One region of the Actinoplanes sp. NPDC051851 genome, then DNA from elsewhere that is predicted to be linked to it. Evidence: riboswitches for the same ligand, from Rfam matches in the RefSeq annotation. Region 1 holds a riboswitch; the other holds the start of a gene.
The links. Region 1 has a riboswitch for cobalamin ahead of AB0M08_RS24260 (ribonucleoside-diphosphate reductase subunit alpha). Riboswitches for the same ligand answer to the same signal wherever they lie in the genome.
Positions count from the first base shown of each region.

Region 2: it holds a riboswitch for cobalamin, as region 1 does, so the genes downstream of both, bluB (5,6-dimethylbenzimidazole synthase) here and AB0M08_RS24260 (ribonucleoside-diphosphate reductase subunit alpha) in region 1, are expected to answer to the same signal.

Region 1 is NZ_JBFAYF010000026.1:69,730-77,130, forward strand. It holds gene AB0M08_RS24230 (bifunctional 2-methylcitrate synthase/citrate synthase) at 1-462, opposite strand, end outside; gene prpB (methylisocitrate lyase) at 459-1,364, opposite strand; gene AB0M08_RS24240 (MmgE/PrpD family protein) at 1,361-2,863, opposite strand; gene AB0M08_RS24245 (short-chain fatty acyl-CoA regulator family protein) at 3,035-4,492, shown strand; gene AB0M08_RS24250 (hypothetical protein) at 4,423-4,674, opposite strand; partial or broken gene AB0M08_RS24255 (hypothetical protein) at 4,748-4,894, opposite strand; cobalamin riboswitch at 4,868-5,049, opposite strand; cobalamin riboswitch at 5,133-5,343, shown strand; gene AB0M08_RS24260 (ribonucleoside-diphosphate reductase subunit alpha) at 5,465-7,401, shown strand, end outside.
Region 2 is NZ_JBFAYF010000007.1:195,534-202,934, reverse strand. It holds gene AB0M08_RS10210 (5'-3' exonuclease) at 1-667, shown strand, start outside; gene AB0M08_RS10205 (EAL domain-containing protein) at 772-3,819, shown strand; gene AB0M08_RS10200 (GNAT family N-acetyltransferase) at 4,055-4,717, shown strand; gene AB0M08_RS10195 (hypothetical protein) at 5,004-5,342, shown strand; partial or broken gene bluB (5,6-dimethylbenzimidazole synthase) at 5,512-6,138, opposite strand; cobalamin riboswitch at 6,154-6,411, opposite strand; gene AB0M08_RS10185 (response regulator transcription factor) at 6,509-7,144, opposite strand.

The sequences.
Region 1 (7,401 bases):
GCCCAGTCCCGGGCCGGGCTGGACCGGGGCGAGGCCGCACCGGCGGCGCATGTCGAGCGCGACCACGGCCGGAAGCTTGGCGAAGAGCGCGAGGGCCTTGGCCCGGTTGGTGGCCGGGTCGGCGCGGTCCTCGGCGGGATCCTGAGCCCCGAGGTACGACACCGCGGTACGCAGCACGTCCATCGGATGGCAGCTCTCGGGCAGCCGTCGCAGCAGTTCCTGCGCGGCCCGGTCGAGCCCGCGCCGGGCGGACTCGGCGGCCCGGAAGCCAGCCAGTTTCCGGGCGTCGGGCAGGTCGCCGTGCCACAGCAGGTACGCGACCTCCTCCCAGGACCGGGAGGCGGCCAGGTCCTGTACGGCATACCCGCCGTAGGTCAGCGAGTTGGTCTCGTCGATCACCGTGGAGATGCTGGTGGTATCGACCACGACGCCGGCCAGGCCACGGTGGATGTCGGTGTTCACGGATGGTCCTCTCCCAAGGCGATGCCTTCGTCGAAACGGGTGTATTCCTCGTAACCGAGCACCTCGTAGAGCCGGGAGCGGGTCATCATCGAGGGCAGCAGCGTGTCGGCCCGGCCGTCGGCGACGATCCGGCGCAGTCCGGCCTCGACCGCGCCCATCGCCAGGCGCAGCGTGGTGACCGGGTAGATGACCAGGTTGTAGCCGAGATCGCGGAGCCGGTCGGCGCTCAGTGAGGGCCCCTTGCCGAACTCGGTCATGTTCGCCAGCAGCGGCACGCCGACCGCGGCCCGGAAGGCGGCGAACTCCGTCTCGTCGGCGAGCGCCTCCGGGAATATCGCGTCCGCGCCGGCGTCGACGTAGGCCTTGGCCCGCTCGACCGCCGCGTCGAAACCCTCAACCCCGCGCGCATCCGTCCTGGCCATGATCAGGAAGTTCGGGTCACGGCGGGCCTCGACGGCAGCGCGCAGCTTTCGGATCATGTCGTCCGGGCTGACCAGGGCCTTGCCGTCCAGATGCCCGCAGCGCTTCGGGTTGACCTGGTCCTCCAGGTGGCAGCCGGCCACTCCGGCGTCCTCGAGCCGCTGGATCGTCCGGGCCGCGTTGAGCGGCTCGCCGAACCCGGTGTCCGCGTCGACCAGGGTGGGCAGATCGGTGCTCGCGGCGATGTCGGCGGCCCAGCCGGCCACCTCGGGCAGCGTGGTCAGCCCGATGTCCGGCAGCCCGGCCGCGGCGGAGAGGGCACCGCCGGAGACGTAGACGCCTTCGAAGCCGGTCTGCTGGACCAGTCGCGCGGTGAGCGGGTTGAACGCACCGGGAAGTCGCAGCAGGTCACCGGAGGCGAGACCGGAGCGGAACACGGAGCGCTTGTCGGCGGCGCTGGTGCGGGCGTAGAGATAGGTCATCGGAAGATCCCACCAGGAAGCGACGCGTCGGCACGGGCGATCGCGGTGTGATCCACGTCGGGGAAGAGCAGGGCCAGCTCCGGCGGGGTGAGCTCGGCGAGCCGGGTCGCGGCGTCCAGGAAGGACCGCTGTGCGGCGGGCGTCACGACGCCGTCGGCCAGCGTGGCGAACTTGCGCTGGTAGGCGGGCCGGTCGAACGGCCGCGCGCCGGCCGGGTGCGCGTCGGCGACGTCGAGCGAGTCCTCCAGGACGGTGCCGTCGGTGAGGGTGATGACCAGCCGCCCGCCGAAGGCCGGTTCCGGGTCGTGGTAGCGGCGGGTCCACTCGGGGTCCTCGACCGTGGCGATCCGCTGCCAGAGCGCGACGGTGTCGGGCCGGCGGGTGCGCTCGGGAGCATACGAATCGAGGTGGTGCCACACGCCGTCCTGCAGGGCCACCGCGAGGATGTAGGGAATCGAGTGGTCGAGCGTCTCCCGGCTGGCGGCCGGATCGTACTTCTGCGGATCGTTGGCGCCGGAGCCGATCACGTGATGGGTGTGGTGGCTGGTGTGCAGCACGACCGAGACGATCCGGTCGGTCCCGCCAGGTAGCTTCTCCCGCATCCGCCGGGCCAGGTCGATCAGCGCCTGCGCCTGGTACTCGGCGGAGTGCTCCTTGGTGTACGTCCGCAGGATCCCCCGCAGCGGCTCACCCGGTGACGGCAGCGGCACCCCATACTCCGCGTCCGGGCCGTCCAGCATCCAGGCGATGAGCCCGTCCTCACCCTCGTAGATCGGCGCCGGCGCCCCCTCGCCGCGCATCGCCCGGTCGACGGCCTCGATCGCCGCCTTGCCCGCGAAGGCCGGGGCGAACGCCTTCCACGAGGAGATCGCGCCCTTGCGGGACTGCCGGGTCGCCGTGGTGGTGTGCACCGCCTGCCCGACGGCCTGGTAGACCACCTCGGTGGGCAGCCGCAGCATCGCCCCGAGCCCGCACGCGGTCGCCGCGCTCAGGTGCGCCACGTGGTCGATCCGGTGTGCGTGCAGGCAGATGCCGCTGACTAGGGCGACGTGCACCTCGTAGGCCACCAGGACACCGCGCACCAGGTCGGCCCCGGTCAGACCGGCCTGTTGGGCGACCGCGATCAGGGGCGGGATGTCGTCGCCGGGATGGGAGTAGTCGGCCGCCAGGAACGTGTCGTGGAAGTCCAGCTCGCGGACCGCCGTCGCGTTGGCCCAGGCCGCCCACTCCGGGGAGACACGGACCCCGGCACCGAACACCGAGGCTCCCTCACCTGCCCGGTGGGCGAGGGCCTGTGCCCGGGCGACGGCCACCGGCCGCCGGGACAGCGAGGCGCTCGCCACGGCCGCGTTGTCGATCACCCGGTTGGCCACCATCGCCACCGCCTCGGCGTCCGGTGGGGCGGCGGCGGTGGCCAACTCGGCCAGCGACCAGGCGAGTTCCTCGCGACGGGAATGCCGTGCCGCGCTGGGCCACACATGTACGAGTTGAAATGTCACGGACCGAGCCTCGTCCTCGAAGGACGGCCGTGTCGAGGGTCGAAACCTGCGTACTTTTCACGCCCTGACCTGCGGATTTGTAAATTTTGCAACCGTTGCGGACGCCTTGTTCGCGGGAGCATGATGGGCGGCACGACGGCAGGACGCGACGGCAGGAGAGGAGCCGCGGCGATGGCGGGAACCAAGCTCTATGCGCACGGCAAGCTCCGCAGGCTGCGCCGCGAGCGCGGCATCACCCAGGCCCAGCTCGCCCGCCGGCTGGACATCTCGACCAGCTACCTGAACCAGATCGAGAACAACCAGCGGACACTGACCGCATCGATCCTGCTCCGCCTGGCCGGGCTCCTCGACGTGGACCCGGAGTTCTTCAGCGACACCGACACCGAGCGCCTCGGGGCGGATGTGCGCGCCGCCCTCACCGACGAGGCCAGCGGCCACCCGGTCGACCCGTTGGAAGCCACCGAGCTCATCCGCGACCACCCGGCGGCCGCCCGCGCCCTGGTCGCCCTCCACCGGCGCTACCGGGAGGCCTCCAACCGGGTCGCCGCCCTGGCCTGGCCCGGCGATCCCCTGGCCGCCACCGAGGCCGAGCCGCACGACGCGGTCCGCGACTTCTTCTACGCCCGCTACAACCACTTCGACCAGCTCGACGCCGCCGCCGAGCAGCTCGCCGACCGCCTCGCGCTCACACCGGGCCGCGCTGCCGAGACACTCACCCGCCATCTGCGGGAGGAGTACGAGGTCCGGGTCATCATTCCCCCGCCCGGCGCCGCCACCGAGATCCGCCGCTTCGACCCGGAGACCCGGGTCCTGCGCCTCTCCGCCGACCACACCGACGGCCAGCGGGCGTTCCAGCTCGCCACCCAGCTGGCCTTCCTCGCCGAGGACAAATTGATCACCGAGCTCGCCGACGACATCGACCCGCCCTCCGCCACCGGGCTGGCCAGAATCGGCCTCGGCAACTACTACGCCGGCGCACTACTCATGCCCTACAAGGGCTTTCACAGTACAGCCGAACAGCTGCGGTATGACGTCCCGCTCCTCGCCGGGCGCTTCGGCGTGAGCTTCGAGACGGCCTGCCACCGGCTCAGCACCCTGCAACGGCCGTCCCTGCGCGGGGTCCCGTTCGCGTTTCTGCGCGTGGACCGGGCCGGCAACATCTCCAAGCGCCAGTCCGCCAGCGACTTCCACTTCTCCCGGCTCGGCGGCACGTGTCCGCTCTGGATCATCTACGAGGCGTTCAGCTCACCGGGCCGGATCCTCACTCAGGTCGCCGAGATGCCGGACGGCAAGCGCTACTTCTGGCTGGCCCGTACGGTCGTGCACGGCGGGCGCGGCCACCACAGCCCGCGCAGCACGTTCGCGGTGGCGCTCGGCTGCGAACTGCGCCACGCCCGGCGCCTGGTCTACAGCGACGGCCTCGCGCTCGACAACCCGCGCGGCGTGATCCCGATCGGACTCGGCTGCCAGATCTGCGAGCGCCAGGACTGCGCCCAGCGCGCCCGCCCACCCGCCGCCGGCCGCCTGCTGGTCGACGAGAACCAGCAGCCGCTCATCCCCTACGCCGTGGACCAGGGCAGAGAGGACCAGGACAGAGAGGACCAGGACGATGCCTCGGCCTCGGCGTAACCGTGGGTCTTAAGGCCGCAGTCCGGGTTCACCCAGAGCCGTTGGGCCGGGACCGCCGCGATCGCCCGGCGCAGCGCATCGACGACCTCGTCGCGGGACGGCACCCGGGGCGAGTGGATGTCCCAGACGCCCGGGCCGACGCCCCGGCTGTAGCCGATCGCCGGCTCGTCGACCTGGATCACCCGGATCCCGGCCCGTCTCCAGATCCGCGCACTCGTCGCGCAGGGCGAGCGCCACCTGGTCGGCGGTGTCCGCGAGTGGCTGGTCGGTGCGCACGAACGACCAGGCCAGAATGGTCACCGGGCCGGTCAGCATGCCCTTGACCGGCTTCGACGTCAGTGACTGTGCGCAGGTCGACCACCCGACGGTCATCGGCGCCTTGCGGGACACCCCGACGGTCATCGGCGCCTTGCGGGACACGTCGCCGTAGACGATCGGCAGCGATGACGACTCTCGTTCCCACTCACCGCTGCGGGGCAGTCCCGGATTCACACCGGGTTCCCTCTTACGACGCCTTTTTACGAGGGACAGGGCGAACCAGCACCGCTTCGCATGCTACCGCCCGCCGCAAAGTTGATCACGAGAGGGTGACCCGGGTGACACACGATGTGGGGTATGACTTTTCGGTGGCCGCCCATATATGGTGTCTCCCGCAGCTGGTTCGTGCGGGCCGTCACGGCCCGTTCGAGGCAACAGGGAACCCGGTGGGAAACCGGGACTGCCCCGCAGCGGTGAGTGGGAACGAAAGCCGTCAATCAAGCACTGGACCACCCGGTCCGGGAAGCGACGGCCGGTAGGCGCGAGCATCACGCCCACGAGTCCGAAGACCTGCCAGCGCGCCGTGCGCACACGCGTACGGCGGTCGAAGGCCGCGTGGGACGGCCGACGCCATCAGCCGGTGCGCCCCCGCGGCGTGTCCCGGCGGCGTCCCCCTGCGCGCCCCGACCTCGGCGAGCGGACGAAGGGGGAACGATGGATACCACGAAAGAGAGCGTGACCGTGCCGGAGCAGCGGCGGCACGCGATGCAGGTGCGCAAACGCAACGGTGATCTGGAACCGGTCGACGTCAACAAGATCGTGCGGGCGGTCGAGCTCTGGGTCGGTGATCTGGGTGAGGTCGACCCGCTGCGGGTGGCCACCAAGACCATCAGTGGCCTGTACGACGGCGCGACCACCGCCGAGCTGGACAAACTCTCGATCCAGACGGCCGCCGAGCTGATCAGCGAGGAGCCGCAGTACTCGCGTCTCGCGGCCCGGCTGCTCACGGCCTACGTGGACAAGGAGGTCCGGCTCCAGGAGGTGGCCAGTTTCAGTCAGGCCATCCGGTACGGGCACACGCTCGGCCTGATCGGGGACGAGACCGCGGCGTTCGTGGCCCGCAACGCCCGCAAGCTCGACGACGCCATCGACACCCGCGGTGACCTGCGGTTCGAGTACTTCGGGCTGCGCACCGTCGCGGACCGCTACCTGCTGCGCCACCCGCAGTCCCGGCTCGTCGTCGAGACGCCGCAGTACTGGCTGCTGCGGGTCGCCTGCGGGCTGTCGCAGAACGCGAACGAGGCGATCGGTTTCTACCGGCTGATGTCGTCGCTCGCCTATCTGCCCAGCTCGCCGACGCTGTTCAATTCCGGCACCCGGCACACCCAGATGTCGAGCTGTTTCCTCGTCGATTCGCCGAAGGACGAGCTGGACTCGATTTACGAGCGGTACCACCAGGTCGCCAAACTGTCGAAGTTCTCCGGCGGCATCGGCATCTCGTGGTCGCGGGTCCGCGGCCGGGGTGCGCTGATCCGCGGCACGAACGGGAGGTCCAACGGCATCGTGCCGTTCCTGAAGACCCTGGACGCGGGCGTCGCGGCGGTCAATCAGGGCGGCCGCCGCAAGGGCGCCGCATGCGTCTATCTGGAGCCGTGGCACCCGGACGTCGAGGAGTTCCTGGAACTGCGCGACAACACCGGTGAGGAGAGCCGGCGGACGCACAATCTGAACCTGGCGAACTGGATCCCGGACGAGTTCATGCGGCGGGTCGAGGCGGACGGCGACTGGTCGCTGATCGATCCGTCGGACGCGCCGGAGTTGCCGGATCTGTTCGGCGAGGCGTTCGACGAGGCGTACCGGAAGGCGGAGAAGAAGGCCGTCAAGACCGTCAAGGCCCGCGATCTGTACGGCCGGATGATGCGCACCCTCGCGCAGACCGGCAACGGATGGATGACGTTCAAGGACCGGTCGAACGCGCTCTCCAACCAGACCGGCGCGCCCGGCAACACCATTCACCTGTCGAATCTCTGCACCGAGATCCTCGAGGTGAACGACGACGGCGAGACCGCGGTCTGCAACCTCGGCTCGGTCAATCTCGGCGCGCACGTGACCGAGGCGGGCGTCGATTGGGAACGGTTGCGGGAGACGGTCCGCACCGCGGTGGTCTTCCTCGACCGGGTGATCGACATCAACTATTACCCGTCCGCACAGGCCGCCGCCTCGAATCCGCGCTGGCGCCCGGTCGGCCTCGGCCTGATGGGCCTGCAGGACGCCCTCTTCACCCTGCGCCTGCCGTTCGACTCCGCCGAAGCCAGGAAGCTCTCCACCAAGGTTCAGGAGGAGATCTTCCTGACCGCGCTGGAATCGTCAGCGTCGCTCGCCGAGCGATTCGGCGCGCATCCGGCGTACTCGCAGACCCGGGCCGCGAAGGGTGACCTGCACCCGGACCTGTGGGGTGTGACCACCACGCAGACCGATCGCTGGAACTCCCTGAGAGAGAGAATCGCAACCAACGGCCTGCGTAACTCGCTCCTCGTCGCCATCGCGCCGACGGCCACCATCGCGTCGATCGCCGGCTGCTACGAATGCATCGAGCCTCAGGTGAGCAATCTCTTCAAGCGCGAGACGATGTCCGGCGAGTTCCTTCAGAT
Region 2 (7,401 bases), on a different contig from region 1:
CGCGCACGGCGAGGTCGAGGAGGTGCCGGCCTCGCTGGAGAAGCAGGTGCCGGTCCTCCTGGAGGTGCTCGCCGCGATCGGCATCCCGGCCTTCGGCGTCCCCGGTTACGAGGCCGACGACGTGCTCGGCACGCTCACGGCCACCCAGGCCGCCCCGGTCGAGGTGGTCTCCGGCGACCGTGACCTGTTCCAGCTGGTCGACGACGCCCGCGCCACCCGGCTGCTCTACTGCGGCCGCGGCGTCGCCAAGCTGGAGGACGCCGACGAGGCCCTGGTCACCGCGAAGTACGGCGTCGCGGCGCGGCACTACGCCGACTTCGCGGCGATGCGCGGCGACCCCAGCGACGGCCTGCCCGGCGTCCCCGGCGTCGGCGAGAAGACCGCGGCCCGGCTGATCGAGCGCTACGGCGGTGTCGCGGAGATCCTCGCGGCCCTGGACGACCCGGCGTCCGGGTTCGCGCCCGGGGTCCGGACGAAGTTGGACGCCTCCCGGGCGTACCTGGAGAAGGCCCTGCCGGTCTGCCGGGTGGCTCTCGACGTCAAGCTGCCCGATTTTGATCCGGCCCTGCCGACGGCGCCGCGCGATCCGGACGCCCTGCTGGCCCTCGCCGACCGCTGGAACCTGGCGAGTTCGGCCCGCCGCCTGGTGGATGCCATGGCCGGCTGAGACCCCGGACACTGCGGCGAAGAGCGCGGCGCAAAAGATCTCAGTTTCTCCCCGGGCACCCCGATATCGCCTGCATCGGTAGCCGCCAACCCCGGGGAGTACGCATGACGTCGCGTGTCGTTCGCGCGTGCTACGCCGTGTGGATCCTGCTGATCACCAGCCTGTACTACGCGCTGCCGGACGATCACCTCTACACGTGGGCGGCGCTCGGCTACTCCAGCGCGGTCGCGGTGCTGGTCGGCATCCGGATCTACCGGCCCGCCCAGCGGCTGCCGTGGTACCTGATCAGCGCCGCGCTGGCCACCTTCACCACCGGGGACAGCTGGTACAACCTGGTCCTGGCGCTCGGTGAGCAGCCCGGCTTCCCGGGGCTGGCCGACGTCTTCTACCTGCTGGTCTACCCGCTGCTGACCACCGCCCTGCTGCTGCTGATCCGGGCCCGCTCGGGCGGCGGCGACAACCGGGCGGCGCTGCTCGACGGGCTGGTCCCGACGGTCGGCATGGGCCTGCTCGCCTGGGTCTACTGGATCGCGCCGTTCACCCGTTCCACGGACCTCTCGCTGCTGGAGAAGATCGTCTCGATCGGCTACCCGCTCGGCGACATCCTGGTGATCGCGATGATCCTGCGGATGCTGACCGCGATCGGCAAGCGGCCGCGGGCGCTCTCCAGCCTCACCGCCGCGATGGTCGGCCTGCTGATCTCGGACATCTTCTACGGCCAGTCCCAGCTGCGCGCCGAGTGGTCGCTCGGCGGGCCGGTCGACCTCGGCTGGATCGTCTTCTACGCAGGCATGGGCTACACCGCGCTGCGGCCCTCCATGCTCGGTCTCGCCGAGCCCGCGCCGCACGCCCGCGCGGTGATCGGCCGGCACCGGCTGATCTGGCTGACCGGCGCCGCGCTGATCGCCCCGGCCGTCCTGATGCTGGAGGACGTGCAGGGTCACGACGTCGAGGTGGCCCGCGGCGGCATCGTCGACGCGCCGGTGATCGCGGCCGCCGCCACCGTGATGTTCCTGCTGGTCCTGGCCCGGGTCTCCGGCCTGGCTATGGCCCAGCGGCAGGCCGTCGCCCGGGAGCGGGCACTGCGCGAGGCCGGCGCCCTGCTGGTGCGGGCGAACTCGGTGGAGGAGGTGGCCGGCGCCCTGCGCGACGCCGTCGACCGGTTGATGCCCGCCGACTGCGCCTACCACCTGGACGTCGTCCCGCCCTCGCCGGGCACCGCGGAGGCGTCCGTCCAGCTGCGCGACGCCGCAGGCCTGCCCGACGGGCTCGGCTCGGGCGGCTTCCGCACCGTGCTGTACCTGACCCAGCCGCTCAGCGACGACCGGCACGGCACCATGATCCTCGGCGCGCCGGAGAACGTCCTGCACGCGGTCCGCCCCTCGTTGGAGACGCTCGCCGCGCAGGTCGACGCGGTGATCGAACGGATCTACCTCTCCGCCGAGGTGAGCCGCCGCGACAGTGAGGCCTATTTCCGTACGCTCATCCAGAACACCGCCGACGTCATCCTGATCGTCGAGGACGACGACACCGTGCGCTACGCCAGCCCGTCCGCGGTCAAGCTGTTCGGCGCGATCATCACGGCCGGCACCCCGCTGACCGGGCTCTTCACGCCCGACAGCCAGGACGGGCTGACCGAGGTGCTGGACCGGCTGCGGCGCGGCCACGGCGAGCTGGACGGCATCGAGCTGGCCGCGCACGGTTCCGGCCGCCGCCGCGTCGAGGTCGAGTGCGACCTGCGTGACCTGCGGGAGGACCCGACCGTACGCGGGCTCGTGGTCACCATGCGCGACGTCACCGAGCGCCGCCGCCTGGAGGACGACCTGACCCACCAGGCGTTCCACGACTCGTTGACCGGGCTCGCCAACCGGGTGCTGTTCCGCAACCGCCTGGAGCAGGCCTTCATGGTCGCCGAGCGGGACGGTGCCACCCTCGGCGTGCTCTTCGTCGACCTGGACGACTTCAAGGACGTCAACGAGACCCTCGGGCACGGCGTCGGCGACCAGTTGCTGATCACCGTGGCGCAGCGGATCTCGGCGATCATCGGCGCCGGCAGCACCGCGGCCCGGATGGGCGGCGACGAGTTCGCCATCCTGATCGAGCAGAGCCACAGCGCCGACGCGGCCGACGACGCCGCGGCCCGGATCGTCGCCGCGCTGGAGGCGCCGATCGAGGTCGCCGACGGCGAGGGAAACACCCACCTGGTCAGCGGCAAGGTCAGCGTCGGCGTCGCCACCAACCGGGACGCGGACGGCTCCACCGAGTTGCTGCGGCACGCCGATCTCGCGCTCTACCTGGCCAAGGGGATGGGCAAGGGCAGCTGGCAGCGGTACCAGAGTGACCTGCACCACGAGATGGTGCAGCGGCTGGAGATGCGCACCCAGCTGCACGAGGCGATCGAGGGCGAGCAGTTCGTGCTGCAGTTCCAGCCGATCGTCGAGATCGGCGCGAGCCGGGTCAGCGGCGTCGAGGCCCTGGTCCGCTGGCAGCACCCGGCGCGCGGGCTGCTCGGCCCGTTCCACTTCGTCGAGGCCGCCGAGGAGAACGGCGCGATCGTCGGCATCGGCAACTGGGTGCTGCGGGAGGCCCTGCGCCAGTTCGCCGAGTGGCAGGCCGCCGACCCGGACACCACGCTGCGCTACGTCAGCGTCAACGTGTCGCCGCGCCAGTTCCGCACCGGCGACTTCGTCGACCAGGTCCGGGACGCCCTCGCCACGACCGGGGCCCGGCCCGAGTGGCTGCTCCTGGAGATCACCGAGAGCCTGGTGCTCCGCGACGCCGACAAGGTGGTCCAGGATCTGCGTTCCTTGCGGGCGCTGGGGGTACGGGTGGCGATCGACGATTTCGGCACCGGATACTCGTCACTCAGCTACCTGCGGCAGATGCCGGTCGACGTACTGAAGCTGGACAAGTCCTTCATCGACGACGTCCTCACCAGCCGCCAGCAGCACGCTCTCGTCGAGGCGATCGTCACGCTCGCCGCCAACCTGGATCTGGACGTGGTCGCCGAGGGCATCGAGGAGCCGGGCCAGCGGGCGGCGCTGGACGCGATGGGCTGCCGCTACGGCCAGGGCTACCACTTCGCGAAGCCCCTCTGGCCCGCCGACATCCCGCCGATGACGTCCACGAGCCCGGCCCTGCTGAGCGCGTAGGACATCCACGAGCCCGGCCCTGCTGAGCGCGCAGCACATCCACGAGCCCGGCCCTGCCGAGCGCGCAGCACATCCACGAGCCCGGCCTTACCGAGCGCGCAGCCCGCCACTTTCGACCGATTTATCATCCTATATCCGGTGATCGCCTCGCTGTCGGTGATCGGTCAATAACACTTCGGGCGTGTCACGGCGATAACGGCTGGCGTGACTCGCCAGTAGGCGGCAGGGTCGGGGTGTGCTGAACAATTCCGTCTGGGCCGCACTCGAAGGACCGCACGCCGGGTTCGCCGAGGCCGCCGGCAACGCCGCCCGCTACCTGCCCGAGATCGCCCCGTTCTGCGCCGTCAGCGACCCCGCCGACCCGGCGGCCTGGCGCGACCTCGCCACCCTCACCGACCACGCCCTGCTGACCGGTCCGTCCCTGACCCCCCGCTCCGGCTGGGAACAGGAGTCGATCACGTACGGCGTGCAGATGACCGGCACCGCGATGACCGCCGTCGACGACCCGGAGGCCGTCCCGCTCACCGAGCACGACGTCCCCGAGATGCTGGAACTGGTGGCCCGCGCCCAGCCCGGCCCGTTCCGCAAGCGCACCATCGACCTGGGCCGCTACCTGGGCATCCGTGCCCGGGACGGCCGCCTGATCTCGATGGCCGGCGAGCGCTTCCGCCTCCCCGGCTGGACCGAGGTCTCCGCCGTCTGCACCGACCCCGCGTTCCGCGGCCAGGGCCTCGGCGCCCGCCTCACCGCCGCGGTCGCCGCCGGCATCCTGGCCCGCGGCGAGCTCCCGTTCCTGCACGTGGTCTCCGACAACGACAGCGCGATCCGCCTCTACGAACGCCTCGGCTTCCAGCAGAGCACCGAGGTCGTCTTCGCCTCCTTCCGCCACCACGGCTGACGAGCGCAGCCGACCACCACCGCAGCAGCCGGTGTGGCACCCCGCGGCGGGCGAGGCGAGCTTTCGCCCCCCTCCGCCGCCGGGGCCACATCCCTGTCGTTCATCACCGCACATCCCTGTCGTTCATCACCGCACATCCCTGTCGCTCATCACCGCACATCGGTGACGACGCCCGGACGGGACCTCCGTGGCGCGCCCCCTCACCGAGGTCGCGGCGGGCCGCACCGCGACGATGTCCGGCCGGACGGGTCGGGGTCCCTGATCCGCTCGCCGTAACCTGGTCGGCATGGCCCACTCGGACGACGTACGCCGGATCGCGCTCGCTCTCGACCACGTCGTGGAGATCGACAGTGACGGGTTCGACTTCCGGGTGCACGACAGGGGGTTCGTGTGGTCGTACCCGGAACGGACGCCGGGGCAGCGCCGCACCATCCGCACCGACGTCGCCGTGCTCTACGTCGGTGACGAGGCGGAGAAGCAGGCGCTACTCCTCGGTGAGCCGGAGCTCTTCTTCACCACGTCCGGCTACGACGGTCTCCCCCTGGTCATGCTGCGGCTGCCGGAGGTGACCGTCGACCGCCTGGACGAGTTGATCACCGACGCATGGCGGATGCGCTCGGAGTGAGCAGACCCGAGGCCGGCCCACCCGGAGTGAGCAGACCCGAGGCCGGCCCACCCGGAGTGAGCAGGTCCGGCGCCGGCCCACCCGAAGTGAGCAGGTCCGGGCCCGGCGCGCCCGAAGTGAGCAGGTCCGGCGCCGGCCCACCCGAAGTGAGCAGGTGCGAACCCGGCGCGCTCGGCGTGAACCGATCGTGGTGTACCGCGGCCTCCAGCGGACGGCGGGCGCGCCAGCCGTGCCGTTCGAGATCCGGTGTCCGCTGCAGGGCGCTCACCGGCCCGACGCAGAGCCAGGCCACCGCGCGCATCGGCGCCGGGATGCCGACCAGGTCGTTCAGGAAATCCTCGCGGTAGAATGACACCCAGCCCACGCCGAGCCCCTCCGCGGTCGCCGCCAGCCACAGGTTCTGGATCGCCAGGCAGACCGAGTAAAGTCCGGCGTCCGCGATCGCGTGCCGCCCCAGGATCGCCGGTCCGCCGCGTTCCGGGTCGTAGGTCACCACGATCGACAGCGCCGACTCCAGCACCCCGTCGATCTTGATCCGGGCGAACCGCTCCTTCGCCGCGCCGTCGAGCGTCGCCGCGAACACCGCCCGCTCCTCGTGCACGTGCCGGTGGAAGGCCTCCCGGATCACACGATCCCGGATCAGCACGAAATCCCACGGCTGCGACATTCCGACGCTCGGCGCGGCATGCGCGGCTTTCAACACCTTTTCGAGTACGCCGTCCGGCACGTCGTCACCGGTGAACTCGGCACGGACATCGCGCCGTGCGTGGATCACATCGTACAAATCGCTCAACATCTGGACAGACTCCCGCTGTGGTTCTCCACGCGAGGCCGGTCTTCGGACTCCCGGATCGTCGCCTCACCACCCGCCTTCCCAGCCGTTCCCAGCCAGTGGCTGCGCCCTCCCGCGCTCACCGGGCCGGGCCGATCTCACTCGGCCGTGATCCGAAAGCGCCCTCAGGCACACAGGTGGCGGCTCCCCGGTCACCGCGGCGGGCTCCGTGCCGGATTCACACCGGCTTCCCGATTCTCCCCACCGAAGCGGGGCACCTCGCTGACAGTTTCGTCGCCACCTTCACACTACCTTCCCCCTTCTCCGGTACGCCGCAGCCCGGGCAGGTCACGCAGCTCACACCGCTTCCCCAGTACGCCGGCCCCCGGACAGGTCAGGCCGCCACCCGCCGGGCGAGCAGGCCCTCGCCGATCGCGAAGCGGGTCAGCTCCGAACGCCGCCGGTGTCCCGTCTTCTCCCGGATCCGGTCCAGGTGCGACCGCACGGTTCGTACGCTGATCACCAGGGCCTCCGCGATGTCCACGTCGCGCTCCCCCTCGGCGAGCAGGGCCAGCACCTCGCGCTCCCGGGGCGTCAGCGTCAGCCGGGGCCCCGCATGCCGCCGGCCCGCACTGTCCAGCAGGAACGCCGCGAGCGTCGCCGACACGAACGTCCCGCCGTCGGCCACCTGCCGGACCGCCGAACCCACCTCGGCCGCGTCCGCCGACTTCGTCAGGTACCCCCGGGCCCCCGCCGCGAGCGCGGCCAGCACGTCCGCCTGCCCGGACTGCGCCGACACGATCAGCGGCCGGTGCCCGGCGGCGGAGAGGGCGAGCACCGCCGCGGCCCCCTGCAGCCCCGGCAGGTGCAGATCGAGCAGGACGACTCCCCCAGCCGCGGCCCGGTACGCCAGGAACTCCTCCACCGACCCGGCCACCGGACCCGCCTCGACCCCGGGAAGCTCCTCGACCACCCGGGCCAGCGCCGCGCGGAACAGCGGATGATCCTCGACAACAGATACCAGTGTCATCTCGCGACCTCCCATCGGGCGCATCCCAGCGTCATTCCCCAGCCCTCTCATACCCCAGCCCTCTCGTTCCGCGCCCTCTTCATCCCCCAGCCCTCGCATCTCCCCGGCCCTCTCAATCCCCAGCCCCCGCATCTCCCCCGCCCTCTCAATCCCCGGCCCCCGCATCTCCCCGGACCGTTTCACTCCCCGGCCCCCGCATCTCCCCGGACCGTTTCACTCCCCGGCCCCCGCTTCTCCCCGGACCGTTTCACTCCCCG